Regions from separate parts of the Bradyrhizobium sp. McL0615 genome, predicted to be linked through region 2. Evidence: predicted binding sites of a transcription regulator. Region 2 holds the regulator's gene; each other region holds the start of a gene.

Region 1 (4,514 bases), 3.9 Mb from region 2:
CCTCCTCGGTTTGCCCGAACAGGCCGAACTGCGCCGGATCGCGCGCGGGCTCGGCGAGGCCGAGATGGCGGAAGGCGTGCGAGGTGAGCAGCCGGCCGCGCGGGGTGCGCTGCAGATATCCGCACTGGATCAGGAAGGGCTCGATGATGTCCTCGATGGCGTCACGCGGCTCCGACAGCGCTGCCGCCATGGTCTCGACGCCGACCGGCCCGCCACCGTAGTTGAGCGCGATCGTCGTGAGATAGCGCCGGTCCATGGCATCGAGGCCGGCGGCATCGACCTCCAGCGCGCTCAGCGCGTGGTCGGCGATGGCGCGGTCGACCGAGCTTGCGTCGGCGGCAGAGGCAAAGTCGCGCACCCTGCGGAGCAGACGACCGGCGATGCGCGGCGTGCCGCGGGCGCGGCGCGCGATCTCGTTGGCGCCGTCAGGCGTCATGCCGATATTGAGCACGCGGGCGCCGCGGGTGACGATCTTCTCCAGCTCTTCCTCGGTGTAGAAATTCAAGCGGATCGGAATGCCGAAACGGTCGCGCAGCGGATTGGTCAACAGGCCGGCACGCGTGGTAGCGCCGACGAGGGTGAATTTTGCCAGGTCGATCTTGACCGAGCGCGCCGCAGGACCCTCGCCGATAATGAGGTCGAGCTGAAAGTCCTCCATCGCAGGGTACAGCACTTCCTCGACCGCCGGACTGAGGCGATGGATTTCGTCGATGAACAGCACGTCGCGCTCTTCGAGATTGGTGAGCAGTGCCGCGAGATCGCCGGCCTTGGCGATGACGGGACCCGAAGTGGCGCGAAAGCCGACGCCGAGCTCGCGCGCCACGATCTGCGCCAGCGTGGTCTTGCCGAGGCCCGGGGGGCCCACGAACAGCACGTGATCCAGCGCCTCGTTACGCTTGCGCGCGGCCTCGATGAAGATCGAGAGGTTTTTCCGCGCCTGCGCCTGCCCGACGAACTCGGACAGTAATTGCGGACGCAGCGCGGTGTCGCCGACATCGTCGGAACGGCGCTCGGGGGTGACGATGCGGGAGGGCGTGTTCACTCGCTGCCCCGTTTATATTTGTTGGGCAGGAGTTCGCCGATGGTCACGACTTTCGGCGCTTTGCCGTTGTCGGGGACGATGACCCGCGCGCCGGCGTCATAGTCGTGGATCAGTTCGCGGCAGATGCCGCAGGGCGAAACCACCGCGATCTTGCCGGGCTCGCCGGGCTTGGGGTGACGCACGGCGACGATGGTTTCAATGCCGTGGTCGCCGGTTTCGGTGATGGCGCGGCCGATGGCGATCGCCTCGGCGCAGACCGCGATCCGGCCGATATAGGCGTCGATACTCACACCTGTCACAATCCGGTCATCGCGGGTGCGCATGGCGGCGCCGACCTCCTGCCAGTCGTAGCGATAGCGCAGCGTGATGGCTTCGATGGCGGCGGCGATCAGTTCCTCGTCCTTGTTGCTCAGCATGGTGGAGAATGCGTTCCTTTAGTCAGATCGTAGGGTGGGCAAAGGCCTTTGGGCCGTGCCCGCCATCTCCCTATATCAGATGGTGGGCACGCTTCGCTTTGCCCACCCTACGGTCTCGACATTCATTTCGACAATTCCTTCAATCCCAGCCGGATCAGCTGCGCGGTCTCGGCCTTCTCGCCGGCACTGCGCGAGGCCGCGGCGATCGCGGCCGCCGCCTGCGGCTGGCCGTAGCCGAGATTGACCAGCGCGGAGATCGCATCCGAAACCGGGCGCGGCGCGCGGTGATCGTCGATTGCGCCGGCAAGATGCACCACGGTGGGATCGACATTGGCGAACGCCGGCGCCTTGTCCTTCAACTCGGTGACGATGCGCTCGGCGACTTTTGGGCCGACGCCCGGCGTGCGCGACACCGCGGCCTTGTCGCGCAGCGCAATCGCGTTGGCGAGTTCGGCCGGCGGCAGCGTCGAGAGCACCGCGAGTGCGACCTTGGCGCCGACGCCCTGCACGGTCTGCAGCAGGCGAAACCATTCGCGCTCGGTGTCGGTGCGGAAGCCGAACAGTTTTATCTGGTCCTCGCGCACGTAAGTCTCGATCGAGAGGACAGCGGCCTCGCCGGGCGACGGCAGCGCCTGCAGCGTGCGCGACGAGCAATGCACCTGATAGCCGACGCCGCCGACGTCGAGGATCACATAGTCCTCGCCGTAGGAATCGATCAGGCCTTTCAGCTTGCCGATCATAGGTTGGCGACCTTCAGCCGCAGCGCTACGCCTCCGCGATGATGGGCGTGCGTGATGGCAATCGCCAGCGCGTCGGCGGCGTCAGCAGATTTCGGCTCGGCTTTCGGCAGCAGGATCTTCAGCATGACGGCAATCTGGTTCTTGTCGGCGTGACCAGCGCCGACCACGGTCTTCTTCACCTGGTTGGGCGCGTATTCCGCAACCGATATGCCGAACATCGCGGGCCCGAGCATGGCAACGCCCCTCGCCTGGCCGAGTTTCAGCGTGGCGACGCCGTCCTTGTTCACAAAAGTCTGCTCGACCGCGGCCTCCGCCGGCCTGAAATCGCCGAGCACGGCAGCGAGCCCCTCATGGATCGCCAGCAGGCGGCTGGCCAGCGGCTGATCGTCTGGCGGCTCGACCGAGCCGCAGCCGATGAAGATGAGGCGGTTGCCCTCGGTCTCGATCACGCCCCAGCCGGTGCGGCGCAGACCGGGGTCGATGCCGATGATCCGGACGGGTTGGCGAATCGGTGGGGATGTCATGGCGTAGTGATAACGCCAGAGCCGGGTGAACGAAACATAAAGAGAACGGAAATCCCCTGCCCCGGAGCTATCGTGGCCCCCGCATGTCATCCCCGCGAAGGCGGGGATCCAGTACACCGCGGCTTCTCGGCACAATCACCACGGCCTCCGGAATACCGGATCGCCCGGTCAAGCCGGGCGAAGACAGCGGAGTATGGGGCCGACGGCGACGCGTCGCCGCTACCCGCCCATCTTGGCGACCAGCGCGTCCGAAATCTCGAAATTGGCGTAGACGTTCTGGACGTCGTCGTGCTCGTTCAAGAGGTCCATCAGCTTCAACAGCTTCTCACCGGTCTCGTCATCGACTGCGATCGTGTTCTGCGGCTTCCAGGTCAGCGCCGCCTTGCGGGCCTCGCCGAATTTCGCTTCCAGCGCCTTGGCAACCTCGCGAAAGGTTTCCTGCGAGGCGTAGATCTCGTGGCCGCTTTCGCTTGATATCACGTCGTCGGCGCCGGCTTCGATGGCGGCATCCAGCATCGCGTCGTCGGAGGCTTTGCTGGCGTCATATTCGATGATGCCGGTGCGGTCGAACATGAAGGCGACCGAGCCGGTTTCGCCGAGATTGCCGCCCGACTTGGTGAAGTAGGAGCGGATGTCGGAGGCGGCGCGATTGCGATTATCCGTCAGCGCCTCGACGATGACCGCAACGCCGCCGGGGCCGTAACCTTCGTAGCGAATCTCGTCGTAACTCTCGCCCTCACCGCCGCTGGCCTTCTTCACGGCGCGCTCGATCGAATCCTTCGACATGTTTTCCTGGCGGGCGGAAATGATCGCCGCGCGCAGCCGGGCGTTCATCGCCGGATCGGGTTGACCCATTTTGGCCGCCACCGTGATTTCCCGCGCCAGCTTGCCAAACAGCTTCGACTTTTGGGCATCCTGCTTGCCCTTGCGGTGCATGATGTTCTTGAACTGGGAATGGCCGGCCATGCAGGGTCTCTTGGATTCGTCCGGGAGGGATGCGGGTGAAGCGCGGCCTTATAGGCCGCCAATCGGCCGAAATCAAAGATTTGCGAGCTATGAGGGTATGCAAGTACTGCCGTCTGCCGGAATATCAGGCACTTGTTAACCATGACTTCATGCTCGGATGAGAGGATTTCGCACCGATCTTCAACTTTTAAGAGACGTTATGGCCTTCGGTTTGTTCAAAAAACGGGTGCCGGAGCCGGCGTTGCCGGCCGCCCAGCCCAAGGCCCAGACGGTCGCCCACGCGACGGAGACCGCTTCCGCCGATGGCGATTCGGCCAAGGCGATCCTCGAGCTTCTGGAACTCGAGCTCGGCGCGATGATCCGCCAGCTCGAACGCGCGGCCAACTCGGTTGCCGGGGGCGCCGAGGCCACGGCTGCGACGCTGTCGACCATCCGCCAGCGCACCGACGCCCTGACCAACCGAACCAGCGCCGCACAGGGCACCGCCACGACCTTTTCGCACGCCGCCGACAAGTTCACCCAGTCGGCGCAGGGGATCGGCGCGCAGGTGCGCGACGCCGGCAAGCTCGCCGACCAGGCCAGCGACGCCGCCCGCGAAGCCAGCGCCAATGTGGATCGCTTGCGGGAATCCTCGGCGGCGATCAGCAACGTCGTCAACCTGATCGCGCAGATCGCGCGGCAGACCACGCTGCTGGCGCTCAATTCCACCATCGAGGCCGCACGCGCCGGCGAGGCCGGACGGGGCTTTGCGGTGGTTGCCACCGAAGTAAAGGCGCTCGCGGTGCAGACCCAGCACGCGACGGAAGAGATCACCAAGAAGATCGAG
Region 2 (4,514 bases):
ACGTGGTAAAGGCAATCGGCGTGCCAGCGTCGCGGATCCTGTTCTTCGACGACTCGGCCGCTAATATCGAAGGGGCGCGGGCGCGCGGCCTTTGTGCCATCCACGTGACATCGATGGATGACGTGGCACGGGCACTGACTGCACTCGAAGTCTAGGAGCTGTGCCCGTGGCCTTGATGCCCGTCGCCGATGCGCTTGCTGCGATCCTTGCGGGCGCCGAACCGTTGCCCGAAGAGGCCGTGGCGCTCGATGCCGCGCATCATCGCATCCTCGCGCGCGACGTCGCCGCGCGGCGGACGCAGCCGCCGCAGGCGATGTCGGCGATGGACGGCTACGCGGTGCGCGCGGCGGATGCCGCCGATCTCTCCGCTCGGCTGAAGGTGATCGGGGAGGTCGCCGCCGGCCGCCCGTTCGAGCGCCAGGTGGGCAAAGGCGAAGCGGTGCGGATCTTCACCGGCGGCGTGATCCCTGACAGGGCTGACGCCGTCATCATCCAGGAAGACACGACCGTCGACGGCGATCATATCACCATCACGGAAGCCGCCGTTTCCGGCCGGCATATCCGGCCCGCCGGCGTCGATTTCCGCGAGGGCGACGTGCTGCTCGCGCGCGGACGCCGCCTCACCGACCGCGACCTGTCGCTCGCCGCCGGCATGAACTATCCGGAGCTTGCGGTGCGCCGCCGCCCGAAAGTGGCCGTCCTCGGCACCGGCGACGAGCTGGTGATGCCCGGCATAACCCCCGGTCCCGGCCAGATCGTCTATTCCAACGGCTACGGGTTGCGGGCGCTGGCGCGCGCCGAGGGCGCCGAGGTGGTCGATCTCGGGATCGCCGCCGACACCGTCGCCGACACCGCGCAAGGCATCCGCCGGGCGCGGGAGGCGGATGCCGACATCCTGATCACCATGGGCGGCGCCTCGGTCGGCGACCATGACCTCGTCAAGCGGTCGCTGGAGGCCGAGGGCACGGCGATGGCGTTCTGGCGCATCGCGATGCGGCCGGGCAAGCCGATGATGCATGGCCGGCTCGGCGCGATGCGGGTGATCGGCCTGCCCGGCAATCCGGTCTCCTCCTATGTCTGCGGCTTCCTGTTTCTGGTGCCGTTGATTCGCGCATTATCGGGCCGCGACACCATCCATCATGTGCGCGAAAGCGCCGAACTGGGCCGCGACCTCGCCGCCAACGACCAGCGCGAGGATTATCTTCGGGCCCGCCTCGAAGTGCGCGACGATGGCACGCTGATTGCGGTGCCGGTGACCCACCAGGACTCATCGCTATTGGGGAATCTCGCTGCGGCACGGGCACTTGTGATACGTCCGCCGTTCGCGCCGGCAGCGGCCAAGGGTTCGCCTTGCGAACTGCTCCGGCTGCCGGAATGACACCCTGAACGACGCGCCTGGCGGGGTCTTCGGCCGAAGCCGCAATGCGTTCACCTGAAATTAAGTGGTTGCGGAACACATATCGAACATATAGTGTCCGTTCATGATTTGTTTCGACTGCTAGTGTCTGTGACTGGGAGTTTTGGGGACTCCCGCGATGGGCCCTGGAGATTCGAAACCGAAAGACTGTGCCAACCGGGGGAATGCTCGCGATGCTTACGCGCAAACAGTATGAACTTCTGCGTTTCATCAACGAACGGCTGAAAGAAGCCGGCGTACCGCCCTCCTTCGACGAGATGAAGGACGCGCTCGACCTGCGCTCGAAATCCGGAATCCACCGCCTCATTACGGCACTGGAGGAGCGCGGCTTCATCCGCCGCCTGCCCAACCGCGCCCGCGCCATCGAAGTCATCAAGCTGCCGGAGCTGGCTGCCGCCAGCAATGGCCGTCGCGGCTTCACGCCGAGCGTCATCGAAGGCACGCTCGGCAAGCGAACGGTGAGCACGCCTACTGCCGAGGACGACGGCAACCGCCCGGTGGCCGTGCCCGTGATGGGCCGGATCGCCGCCGGTACGCCGATCGAGGCGCTGCAGACCCGCAGCCACACCATCAGCGTGCCGCCCGACATGCTGGGCTCTGGCGAGCATTACGCGCTCGAAGTGCGCGGCGATTCCATGGTGGATGCCGGCATTCTCGACGGCGACATGGCGCTGATCCAGCGCAACGAGACCGCCGACACCGGCGACATCGTGGTGGCGCTGATCGACGAGGAGGAAGCCACCCTCAAGCGCTTCCGCCGCCGCGGCGCCTCGATCGCCCTGGAGCCCGCCAACGCCGCCTACGAAGTCCGCATCCTGCCGCCGAACCGGGTCCGGATTCAGGGCAAGTTGATCGGGCTTTATCGCAAATACTGACCGATTGGCCTTGCGGACACGACTGCGACGCCCCGGCCTTCGGCCGGGGTTTTTTGTACGCGCATGGAACCAAACTGCGTTAGCGCGTTTGTGATTTAAACGCAGTGCGCCAGCCGCAGAATTGCCTAGAAACAAGAAAACGCTGTGCGCCAAGTCCGCTCTAAATATGTCCACTCTGATAGGGGCCTGTGCCTCCTCCCAGACACGGGTCAGCTATCTCAATTGAGGGAGCCATCCGATGTGTGACTATAGCCTGCATGCTGTGAAGACGCGGCCTGCCGAGGTCGGCGAGACGCTGATCTCCACGACGTTCCGCGGTACATCGACCCGCGGCTTTGCGTCGGAACGCGAACCAGCAGTGGCGGTCTGCATGCTTCCCGGCACCGAACTCGCGTTCGCCCAGGACGTCAGATACGACAACCGCTGGATCTGGACCCGAACCACCGACTGGCGGGTCGGCAAGTTCAACCAGATCGAACCCGAAGTGGCCGATCGCCACCACGATGCGATCGAATTTCCGGACGGAAGCCATGTGCTGGTGACGCAGCTTTGCGAAGGCCAGCGCGCCACCGTGCTGCAATTGCCGGTGACCGAGGGCGAACGTGCGGCGAAGGTGACGGAAGCGGCGCCGCGAACCGAATCCATCGTGACCGGTTAAACGACGCGCATGAGATCCGCCGGTTCAGGCCGGCGGATCATCGTGATATGGTTTTTCGAGAAACCAGGCACCGAGGGGCTGTCGGTGGTCAACAAGGTTACATGGCAAAAAGCCGGACGCGTCAGCGAGCCCGGACGGTACATGTTTCGGTATGGCTGGCTCACCGTCACAGCCGAAGACCTCGCGGTCTGGCAGCGATTCCCGGAGGCGTCGTTCACGCTGGTCAACCTGCCATCGGACCCCAACTCACCCGAGGAGTTTCATCTGGGCGCGTTCGAGATACCGGCAGACCCTTCAAGTCCCTCGCTCGACGAGCATTGAAGGCCGTCTATTCCTCCGCCTGAAGATCGGCCTCGGCCGGGGTGGCGTCCACGGTGCGCGGCGGCACGACACGGGGAGCAAGCACGCTGGCGTCTGTATCGCCGTCGTCGGCCATCGCCGGCGACCAAGGGCGGTCGATCCCTCTCGGCTTCACCGCCTCGACGACAAGTCCCTCACGGCCGCGGCGCAGGGCCATCGCGCCCTGCCGCCGCAGCCGGTCGGCATCGATGACGGACGCCGCGCATGAAGCGGGCGCCTGCCGCAGCGTCACGATGAGTGCCGCGCGCTCGCAATCGTCCGAAAGCGCCTCGGGCCTGAATGCCTGTGCGACCAGGCCGCCGCCGGCGGATTGCATCACGCAGCCAAGATCGTCGCACGAGACGCCCGCGGTGAGCGAGGCGTCAGCCGCGGTTCGCGCGTCGGCATCCGCCGCCAGCCACTCCTTCAGCAGGAAAGAATCCCGGGAGCCTTTCACTGCATGCATCAGATGCAGCCGGCCGTCCTGGCCGCGAACGCCGACATTGCGGCCGTCGGCGGAGATCAAAATATCCGGCTGCGGCACCCTCGCCGCCCACAGCGCCGCCACCAGCACCAGCACGGCGCCCGACCAGCGCAGCGGCGTGCGCAACAGGCCGACCAGGATGATGCCCGCGCTGGCCGCGATCAGCGGGCCGATGCCGAACGCCGGCACCCGGCCGACCGCGCCGGGCAGCGCCGCGACCCATTGCGTCACAAAAATCATCCAGTCGATGCCGATGCCCATGAGCGCCCAGAACACGCCATCGAAGCCGAACGGCATAGCGAGGAGGCCGAGCAGGCCGGCCGGCATCACGACCGCCGACACTACCGGCATCGCTGCCAGATTGGCCAGCACGCCATAGGGCGTGACCCGGTGGAAGTGAAAGGCCGCGTACGGCGTGGTCGCGAGCCCCGCCACCAGTGAGGCCAGCAGCAGCATCGTGAGTTCGCGGCCGCCCCACAGCGCCGCACGCGCGCTCGCGCCATGATCGGGCGTCGCGAACAGGCGCGGCATGCCGATCTGCACCAGCGCGACCAAACCCAGTGTGGCGGCAAACGACATCTGGAAGCTCGGATGCACCAGCGCTTCCGGCGCCACCGTAAGCACGATCAAGGCGGCGACCGCGAGCGTGCGAAACGTGATGGCGCGGCGATCGACCATGACCGCGATCAGCACCACAGCCGTCATGAAGAACGAGCGCTGCGTCGCCACTTCCGCCCCCGA
Region 3 (4,514 bases), 3.2 Mb from region 2:
CCCGATCGATCACTGCGGCCGCAACGTACTGGATACCCCGCCTTCGCGGGGTATGACGATGGTGCTCAATACTCCACCCGCACCAGATACAATCCGTCGGGCGGCGCGACCGGGCCGCAGGCGGCGCGGTTGCGGGCGGCTAATGCGGCGGCGAGATCGTCGGCGGTCCAGCGGCCTTCGCCGACCCAGACCAGCGAGCCCACCATCGAGCGCACCTGGCTGTGCAGGAACGAACGCGCCGAAGTGAGGATCGACACCTCGTCGCCTTCCCTGATCACATCGAGCTGATCGAGCGTCTTTTCCGGCGATTTCGCCTGGCATTCGGTGTCGCGAAAGGTCGTGAAATCGTGCTTGCCGAGCAGGCGTTGCGCGGCGATGTGCATCGCGTCCGTATCCATATGGCGCGGCACGCGCCAGCTTCGCTTGATATCGAGCGCGAGGTTGGCGCGGTGGTTGGTGATGCGGTAGCGGTAATGGCGTTTCCTGGCCGAGAAGCGCGCTTCGAAATCGTCGGCGACGATTTCTGCCGAGAGCACACCGATCGGATGCGGGCGCAAATGCGCGTTCAGCCCGTCGCGCAGCCGCCCCGCCGGAAACGGCTTTTCGATATCGCAATGTGCGACCTGCGCCAGCGCGTGCACGCCGGCGTCGGTGCGGCCCGAGCCGTGGACGCGCACGTCCTCGCCGCAGATCGCCTTCACGGCCGTTTCCAGCGCGCCCTGCACGGTCGGCGCGTTGTCCTGGATCTGCCAGCCGGAAAACGGCGTGCCGTCATATTCGATGATGAGCTTGTAGCGGGGCATCAGCCGAGCCGCGTCGACGGCTTGAGCGGCGTCCCGCGCAAGAAATCCGCGGCCTTCATCGGCGCCTTGCCGGCGCGCTGCAGTTCGAGAATCCGGATCGCGCCGTCGCCGCAGGCAATCGTCAGGCGATCGTCGAGCACTTCGCCCGGCGCGCCCGCGCCTTTGGCCGGTTCACAGCGCAAAATCTTGATCCGCGCCGGCTCGCCATCGGGGGCGATCTCGCACCAGGCGCCGGGAAACGGCGACAGGCCGTGAATATGCCGCAGCACTTCGCGCGCCGGCCTGCTCCAGTCGATCCGCGCCTCGGCCTTCTCGATCTTGGCGGCATAGGTCACGCCGTCCTCGCTCTGTTTGCTGAGCCGCAGCCCGCCGCGCTCAAGCCCGCCCATCGCACGCACCATCAGATCGGCGCCGAGCGGCGCCAGTGCATCATGCAGGTCGGCGGCGGTCATGGTGTCCGTGATCGCGAGCCGCTCCGCCATCGCGACGTCGCCGGTGTCGAGGCCTATATCCATCTTCATCACCATCACGCCGCTCTCGGCGTCGCCGGCCATGATCGCGCGGTTGATGGGCGCGGCGCCGCGCCAGCGCGGCAGCAGCGAGGCGTGCAGGTTGAAGCAGCCGAGCGGCGGCGCATCCAGAATAGCCTGCGGCAGGATCATGCCGTAGGCGACGACGACGGCCGCATCGGCATGGTGTCCACGAAATTCCTCGAGCGCCTCCGGCGTCTTCAGCGTCGTCGGCGTCAGCACCGGAATCCCGAGCCGCCGCGCCTCCTGCTCGATCGGCGTCGGCTGCAGCTTCATGCCACGCCCGGCCGGCTTTGGCGCACGGGTGTAGACGGCTACGACCGTATGGCCGTGGGCCACGAGTTCAAGCAGCGTCGGCACCGCGAAATCGGGCGTGCCCATGAAGATCAAGCGGAGCGGCATGAGGCGGACGAACCCATTGTGAGCTAGGTCTATCCGTCATGCCCGGGCTTGTCCCGGGCATGACGGTCTTCCTTCTGGCACGAAGAACGTGGATGGCCGGGACATCTAGCGCGAAGACGCGCTTCTGCCCGGCCATGACGGCTGCGAGAATCGCAAATTACTCCGCCGCGCGCTTGGCGGCCTTGGTAAACTTCTTCATCACCCGGTCGCGCTTCAGCTTCGACAGATAGTCCACGAACAGCACGCCGTTGAGGTGGTCGATCTCGTGCTGGATGCAGGTGGCGAACAGCCCGTCGGCGTCCTCCTCGTGCACCTTGCCGTCGAGATCGGTGAAGCGGATGCGGACCTGCGCCGGGCGCTCGACCTCCTCGTAATATTCCGGGATCGAGAGGCAGCCCTCCTCATAGACCGACAATTCCTCCGACGACGAGATGATTTCCGGATTGATGAAGACCCGCGGCCTCGGCTTGGTTTCGCCGTCCTCGTCCTTCTTGGCGAGGTCCATGGTGATCAGCCGCAAGGGTTGCGCGACCTGGATCGCCGCCAGCCCGATGCCGGGCGCGTCGTACATGGTCTCGAACATGTCGTCGGCGAGCTTGCGGATCTCCGTCGTCACCTTCTCGACGGGTTTGGAGACCAGCCGGAGCTGCTTGTCCGGCAGGATGATGATTTCTCTAAGGGCCATAGCGCGCGATTTAAGCTGCTGATTTGTCGCGGTCAATGCGCCGGGGTGCCCGTTAAGGCGGCCTTAACCATGATTTTTAAGGCGGTGTTAACCATGAAAATTAACCCGGCATTTACCATAAATGTTCCCTCTTCGTTCGCGAAAGCCGGCGAATCGGGCTACAAGGCCGCATGAACGAAATTCTTTTGATTGTCGGCGACCTTCCGATTCACGTGGGCGAGGCGCTGATCGGGTTCGGCGCGCTGGCTCTGGTGCTGCTGCTGGTAATCGCCATCATCATCGCCCGCTCCGGCCGCCGGGGCGCGGAATTGGCGATGGCCCAGGCGATTCGCGCCGACGAGCTGGAGGAGCGCCTGAGCGAGATGCTGCGGGCGCAGAGCGAGTCCACCGGCCGGGTCGATGCCATGGCGCAGGCGCTGGTGGGCCGCCAGTCCGAGATGACGCGCGCGGTCAATGAGCGGCTGGATTCGGTGACGCACCGCGTCGGGCAGTCGATGGAAGCGACCACGCGCCACACCATGGATAGCCTGCGCGTGCTGCACGAGCGGCTCGGCATCATCGACAATGCGCACAAGAACCTGACCGAACTGACGTCGCAGGTAACGACGCTGCGCGACGTCCTTGCCAACAAGCAGTCACGCGGCGCCTTCGGCCAGGCGCGGATGGAAGCGATCGTGCAGGACGGCATGCCGCAAGGCTCGTACGAATTCCAGTACACGCTCTCGACGGGGAAGCGCCCCGATTGCGTGGTGTTCCTGCCCGACCAGCGCCCGCTCTGTATCGATGCGAAATTTCCGCTGGAGGCGATGACCGCGCTGCACGACGCGCGCAGTGATGAGGAAAAGAAATTCGCTACCCAACGCCTGCGCAACGACGTGATGAAGCATGTCAGCGACATCTCGGAAAAATATCTGATCACCGGCGAGACCCAGGACACCGCCCTGATGTTCGTGCCGTCGGAATCGGTTTACGCCGAAATCCATGACGGCTTTGACGACGTGATCCAGAAGGCCTACCGCGCCCGCGTCGTGCTGGTGTCACCCTCGCTGCTCATGCTGGCGATCCAGGTGATGCAGCAGATCCTCAAAGACGCGCGGATGCGCGACGCCGCCGACCAGATCCGCACCGAGGTGCTCAACCTCGGCGACGACCTCGGCCGCCTGCGCGAGCGCGTGCTGAAGCTGCAGAAGCATTTTGGCGACGTCAACGAGGACGTGCGTCAAATCCTGATCTCCGCCGACAAGATCGAAAAGCGCGCCGGTCGGATCGAGGAACTCGATTTCAGCAAGACCGACGCGCCGGTGGAAGTGCCCCGCTTCGTCAAGAGCGAAACGCCCGAACTGTTCCCCGTGCCGCGCAAGCTGCAGGCGGGGGAGTAGTAGGGCGCCTGCAGCCACACATCAAACTGTCATCGCCCGGCTTGACCGGGCGACCCAGTATTCCAGAGACATGGGAGCACGCAGCTACTACGTCTACATTCTCTCCAGCCGTATCGGCGGCACGCTCTACATCGGCGTGACGAACGATCTGGTCCGGCGCGTCGGTGAGCACAAGTTGAAGATGGCGGAGGGGTTCGCCAAGAAGCACGAGGTCACTAGGCTGGTCTATTTCGAAGCCTTCGACCATATTGAGCATGCGATCCAACGCGAGAAGAGACTTAAGAAATGGACGCGAGCATGGAAAATCGCACTAATCGAGAAACAAAATCCGGATTGGATCGATCTTTACCCTGAGATAGCCGGGGGTGGCGGATAGGCCTCTGGGATACTGGGTCGCCCGGTCAAGCCGGGCGATGACAGTCTTTTTGTTGCAGAATCTGCTAACACCCCTCCATGACCGCTCCAGAATCCGCCTCCGCTTCACTCGAAAAAACCGCCACCACCGCCCCCTCCTGGCGCGAGAGCCTCGCCGTGTATCTCCAGCCGCGCGTGCTGATCGTGTTGATGCTCGGGTTCTCCTCGGGGCTGCCGCTCGCCCTTTCCGGATCGACCCTGCTGGTGTGGATGCGCGAGTCCGGCGTCGATCTCGGCACCATTGGGCTGTTTGCGCTGGTCGGCACACCCTACACGCTGAAATTCCTGTGGGCGCCGTTGG
Region 4 (4,514 bases), 120 kb from region 2:
GACATCTCGCCGGTGAGGTATTTGCCGGTCAGCGATTTCGGGTTCTTCATGATCTCGGCGGGCGTGCCCTGTGCCACGATGTGGCCGCCATGCATGCCGGCGCCAGGGCCGATGTCGAGCACGTAATCAGCTAGGCGAATGGCGTCCTCGTCATGCTCGACCACGATCACGGTATTGCCGAGGTCGCGCAGCCGCTTCAGCGTTTCCAGAAGCCTGGCGTTGTCGCGCTGGTGCAGGCCGATCGAGGGCTCGTCCAGCACGTAGAGCACGCCGGTCAGCCCCGAGCCGATCTGGGAGGCGAGGCGGATGCGCTGGCTTTCGCCGCCGCTCAATGTGCCGGAGGCGCGCGCCAGCGTGAGATAATTCAGGCCGACGTCGAGCAGGAAGGACAGCCGCTCGCGGATCTCCTTTAGCACGCGCCCGGCAATCTCGTTCTGCTGCGTGTTGAGCGCCTTCGGAACGGTCTCGAACCATTCGCCGGCGCCCTTCACCGAGAGTTCGGAGATTTCGCCGATATGCTTGCCACCGATCTTGACGCACAGCGCTTCGGGCTTGAGGCGATGGCCATGGCATCCCGCGCAGGGGATGTCGGAGAAATACTTTGCCAGCTCCTCGCGCGCCCATTCGCTCTCGGTCTCGCGGAAGCGGCGCTCGAGGTTGGTGATGACGCCCTCGAACGGCTTCTTGGTGTCGTAGGAGCGGACGCCGTCCTCATAGGAGAACTTGATCTCGTCGTCGCCGGAGCCGTGCAGCAGCGCGGCCTGCGTCTTCTTCGGCAGGTCTTTCCACTTGGTGTCGAGCGTGAACTTGTAGAACTTGCCGAGCGCGGTCAGCGTCTGGATGTAATAGGGCGAGGACGACTTTGCCCACGGCGCGATCGCGCCCTTGCGCAAGGTCATCTCCTTGTCGGGAATGACGAGGTCCTCGTCGATATGCTGCTCGACGCCGAGGCCGCCGCAGGCCGGGCAGGCGCCATAGGGGTTGTTGAACGAGAACAGCCGCGGCTCGATCTCGGGAATGGTGAAGCCGGAAACCGGGCAGGCGAATTTTTCCGAGAAAAGAATTCGCTCGGGCCCGCTCTTGTCGTGGATTTTTGCGGTCTTCTTGTCGGACTTCTTCTCGTCCGCCGCAGCCGCCGGCGCGTCGGCATATTCGATCACGGCGAGGCCTTCGGCGAGCTTCAGCGCGGTCTCAAAACTTTCGGCGAGGCGCTGGCCGATGTCGGGGCGGACCACGATGCGGTCGACCACCACGTCAATGTCGTGCGGGAATTTCTTGTCGAGCGTCGGCGCTTCGGCCAACTCATGGAAGGTGCCGTCGATCTTGACGCGCTGAAAGCCTTTCTTGAGGTATTCGGCGAGCTCCTTCTTGTACTCGCCCTTGCGGCCGCGCACGACCGGGGCCAGTAGATAGAGCCTTGTGCCTTCGGGCAGCGCCAGCACGCGGTCGACCATCTGCGAGACAATCTGGCTTTCGATCGGCAACCCCGTGGCGGGCGAATAGGGCACGCCGACGCGCGCCCATAGCAGGCGCATATAGTCGTAGATCTCGGTGACGGTGCCGACGGTGGAGCGCGGGTTCTTCGACGTAGTCTTCTGCTCGATCGAGATCGCGGGCGACAGGCCGTCGATCTGGTCGACATCCGGCTTCTGCATCATCTCCAGGAACTGGCGCGCATAGGCCGAGAGCGATTCGACGTAGCGGCGCTGGCCTTCGGCATAGATGGTGTCGAAGGCGAGCGAGGATTTGCCGGAGCCGGAGAGGCCGGTGAACACGGCGAGCTTGTCGCGCGGTATCTCGACATCGATGTTCTTGAGATTGTGCTCGCGCGCACCGCGAATGGTTATCGCGCGCGATGCGGAGCCGGCGTTAGGTTGGCGCTTCGCCCTGAGCACTTCATCCATATCGGCATTTCCAGACGCGTGCGGAGACGCGCCAAGTTGGGCGCGCATTGCCCGTGAGAGCCGGGATCAGGCGCCGATGATTGAAAGTCGGAACATAGGAAGAACGATGAGGGATTTCCAGTGCCGCGTGCGAATCATCAACGGATTAGTTGGGCCATAGCGTTTTCGAGCGAAGTTGGGACCGGGTCGCGTGAAGAAAACGCGTCAAGCAAGCTTTTTGGCAGCAGCAGTCAGCAGTGCGGCACAAAAAAAGGCCGGCGCAAGGCCGGCCTTTTCTCAATTTTGGGAACTCAGATGACGCGGAGATCAGTACGCGCCGAACTTGTAGTTGATGCGAGCGGTGACGAGATCAATGTCCTGACGGATACGGTTCTGGGCAAACGATGCGCCAGCCGGGATGATGGCGCCGTTGCTCACGAAGTTATAGGTCTTGTCCTGCATGAACAGGTGATTGTATTCGATGCCGGCCGACCAGTTCGGGGCGAAGCCATATTCCAGGCCGACGCCGACCACGCCACCCCAACGGGTGTCATCGACGCTGTTGACGACCTGGGCACCGGTGGCGGTCGCGAGCATACGGTAGCGATCGGAGGTCACGGCGGCGCCGCCCTTGAGGTAGAACAGGACGTTGTTTGCGGCGTAGCCGACCTGACCCGTGAACAGTCCGAAGGCATCGACACGCGTCTCGTTGGTGAACGCCGCAGCAAGCGGGATCACATTGCTGCCCTTGAAGTCAGCCCAGTTGCCCTGCGCTTCCACGCCGAACACCCACGAAGCAGCCTGCCAGCGGTAGCCGATCTGACCACCGACGGTGCCGCCGGTTGCGTCATGGCTGCCCATCGGGAAAACGACGCCGAAGGTCTCATCCCAGCTATTGCGGCTCGATCCCCAGCCGCCGTTAACGCCGGCGTAGAAGCCGCCCCAGTTGTACATCGCAACCGCGACGGGCGCCTTGGTATAGGGCCGTGCGGCAAGATCGGCGCCGACCGCAGGGGCGACCCCAAGCGCGATCAAGGCGGTCGTCGTCAGCAAAATTTTCTTCACGTTTCTCTTCCTTTCGGCGTGTCCCACGCAACTGTCGGAGCAGTCAATTTCAGGTTGCCTGCGCATATAGCGCAAAGTCACCGCAAAATGCTGTCGCCGAAAAACCACATCGGCGGCGAAAGTGGGTAATATGCAACCGCCGCGGGTGCGCGCTATCCGGCAGTACAACCAAAACGAAAAGGCCGGCGTGACGCCGGCCTTTTTGCATTCAATGCGCGCGGAGCGCGGTCAGTATTTCGCGATGACGGGGCCGCCGAATTTGTAGCTGACGCGTGCGGTGACGATGTCGACGTCCTGACGAATGCGATCGGTGCGCGAGAATCCGCCGCCGTTGAACGTGAAGCTGTTGTCGCGCGAGCCCATGAAGCCGTGCACGTAATCGACGCCGAGCACGATATTGGATGTCACGCCGAAGTCGAGGCCGGCGCCGACCGCGCCGTTCCAGCGTGTCTCGCTCGCATGGTCGAACACGAAGCCGGTGGCGGTGATGAAGCCCTCATACTTGTCGTTCACGCCCATGACGCCGCCTTTGACGTAGAACAGGACGTTGTTCCAGGCGTAGCCGACCTGGCCGGTGAACAGGCCGATGGCATCGATCTTCGAACGGTTGGAGCCGCCGCCGCCCACGAGCAGGCTCGGACCATTGGACCCGCTCAGATCGGCCCAGTCACCCTGCGCTTCGACGCCGAACACCCATGCGCCGGTTTGCCAGCGATAGCCGAACTGGCCGCCGGCCACGGCGCCAGACGCGGTGTGGCAGCCTTCGGATACGGGCGGGACCACCGGTGCGCCGAGAATGTTCGTCACGATGTCCCAGCACTTGCCGCTCCAGCCACCGCCGCCGTTGAGGCCGACATAGAACCCGCTCCAGTCGTAAACGGCGGCAATCATCGGGGCTTTGGTGTAGGGGCGCGCTGCAAGATCCGCAGCGGAAGTGGGCGCAGTCAGGCCAAAGGCGATCAGACCGGTGGCGGCGAACAGCGGCTTTTTCAAGAGGCGGGACCTTTCGGTATTTCGTTTGCTGAAAGCGATATTCAGTACTTCGCGATGGCCGGGCCGCCCCAGCGATAATTGATTCGTATCGTTGCCATGTCGACGTTCTGATGAATGTCGTCGGCGCGCGAGACGGCAATGGCCGTTGCCGGGAACGTAACGTTGCGGGTGCCCATGAACAGATGGTCGTATTCAACGGCAACGGACCAGTTCGGCGCAAAACCGATTTCAATTCCGGTCCCGACAGCGCCGCCCCAGCGGGCTTCGCTCGTTTGATTATATTCGACGCCGGTTGCGGTGAAGAAGGTGCTGTATTTGTTGTCGGTGACCGCAGCGCCACCCTTCACGTACCAAAGAACGTTGTTCCAGGCGTAGCCGACCTGGCCGGTGAATAGGCCGATGGCGTCGATCTTGGTCTGGTTGGTTGCGGGAATTCGCACCGTCTGGCTGGCATTTGATCCCCGCAGGTTGGCCCAATCGCCCTGGGCTTCAACGCCGAACACCCAGCTCGCGGCCTGCCAGCGGTAACCGATCTGGCCACCGGCCAAACCGCCCGTCGCGTCGTGGCAGCCC

Evidence for each region. Region 2 encodes LexA, which represses DNA repair genes until DNA is damaged. Its sites were predicted from a motif close to TGTTCNNNNTGTGTTCNG; they were not measured.
Region 1: the regulator LexA is predicted to act here: its motif matches at 2,753-2,770, upstream of ruvC (crossover junction endodeoxyribonuclease RuvC).
Region 3: the regulator LexA is predicted to act here: its motif matches at 2,543-2,560, upstream of ACPPVP_RS40675 (DNA recombination protein RmuC).
Region 4: the regulator LexA is predicted to act here: its motif matches at 1,993-2,010, upstream of uvrA (excinuclease ABC subunit UvrA).

Annotation. Positions count from the first base shown of each region.
Region 1 is NZ_CP188254.1:1,335,362-1,339,875, reverse strand. Features, by position in the region: gene ruvB (Holliday junction branch migration DNA helicase RuvB) at 1-1,042, opposite strand, end outside; gene ACPPVP_RS06275 (cytidine deaminase) at 1,039-1,458, opposite strand; gene ruvA (Holliday junction branch migration protein RuvA) at 1,581-2,198, opposite strand; gene ruvC (crossover junction endodeoxyribonuclease RuvC) at 2,195-2,722, opposite strand; gene ACPPVP_RS06260 (YebC/PmpR family DNA-binding transcriptional regulator) at 2,942-3,688, opposite strand; gene ACPPVP_RS06255 (methyl-accepting chemotaxis protein) at 3,888-4,514, shown strand, end outside.
Region 2 is NZ_CP188254.1:5,256,232-5,260,745, forward strand. Features, by position in the region: gene ACPPVP_RS24935 (HAD family hydrolase) at 1-155, shown strand, start outside; gene glp (gephyrin-like molybdotransferase Glp) at 167-1,378, shown strand; gene lexA (transcriptional repressor LexA) at 1,591-2,292, shown strand; gene ACPPVP_RS24950 (hypothetical protein) at 2,531-2,950, shown strand; gene ACPPVP_RS24955 (hypothetical protein) at 2,960-3,271, shown strand; gene ACPPVP_RS24960 (ComEC/Rec2 family competence protein) at 3,279-4,514, opposite strand, start outside.
Region 3 is NZ_CP188254.1:8,432,187-8,436,700, forward strand. Features, by position in the region: gene truA (tRNA pseudouridine(38-40) synthase TruA) at 66-803, opposite strand; gene fmt (methionyl-tRNA formyltransferase) at 803-1,735, opposite strand; gene def (peptide deformylase) at 1,893-2,420, opposite strand; gene ACPPVP_RS40675 (DNA recombination protein RmuC) at 2,591-3,799, shown strand; gene ACPPVP_RS40680 (GIY-YIG nuclease family protein) at 3,870-4,175, shown strand; gene ACPPVP_RS40685 (AmpG family muropeptide MFS transporter) at 4,253-4,514, shown strand, end outside.
Region 4 is NZ_CP188254.1:5,131,660-5,136,173, reverse strand. Features, by position in the region: gene uvrA (excinuclease ABC subunit UvrA) at 1-1,904, opposite strand, end outside; gene ACPPVP_RS24370 (outer membrane protein) at 2,211-2,948, opposite strand; gene ACPPVP_RS24365 (outer membrane protein) at 3,177-3,941, opposite strand; gene ACPPVP_RS24360 (outer membrane protein) at 3,983-4,514, opposite strand, start outside.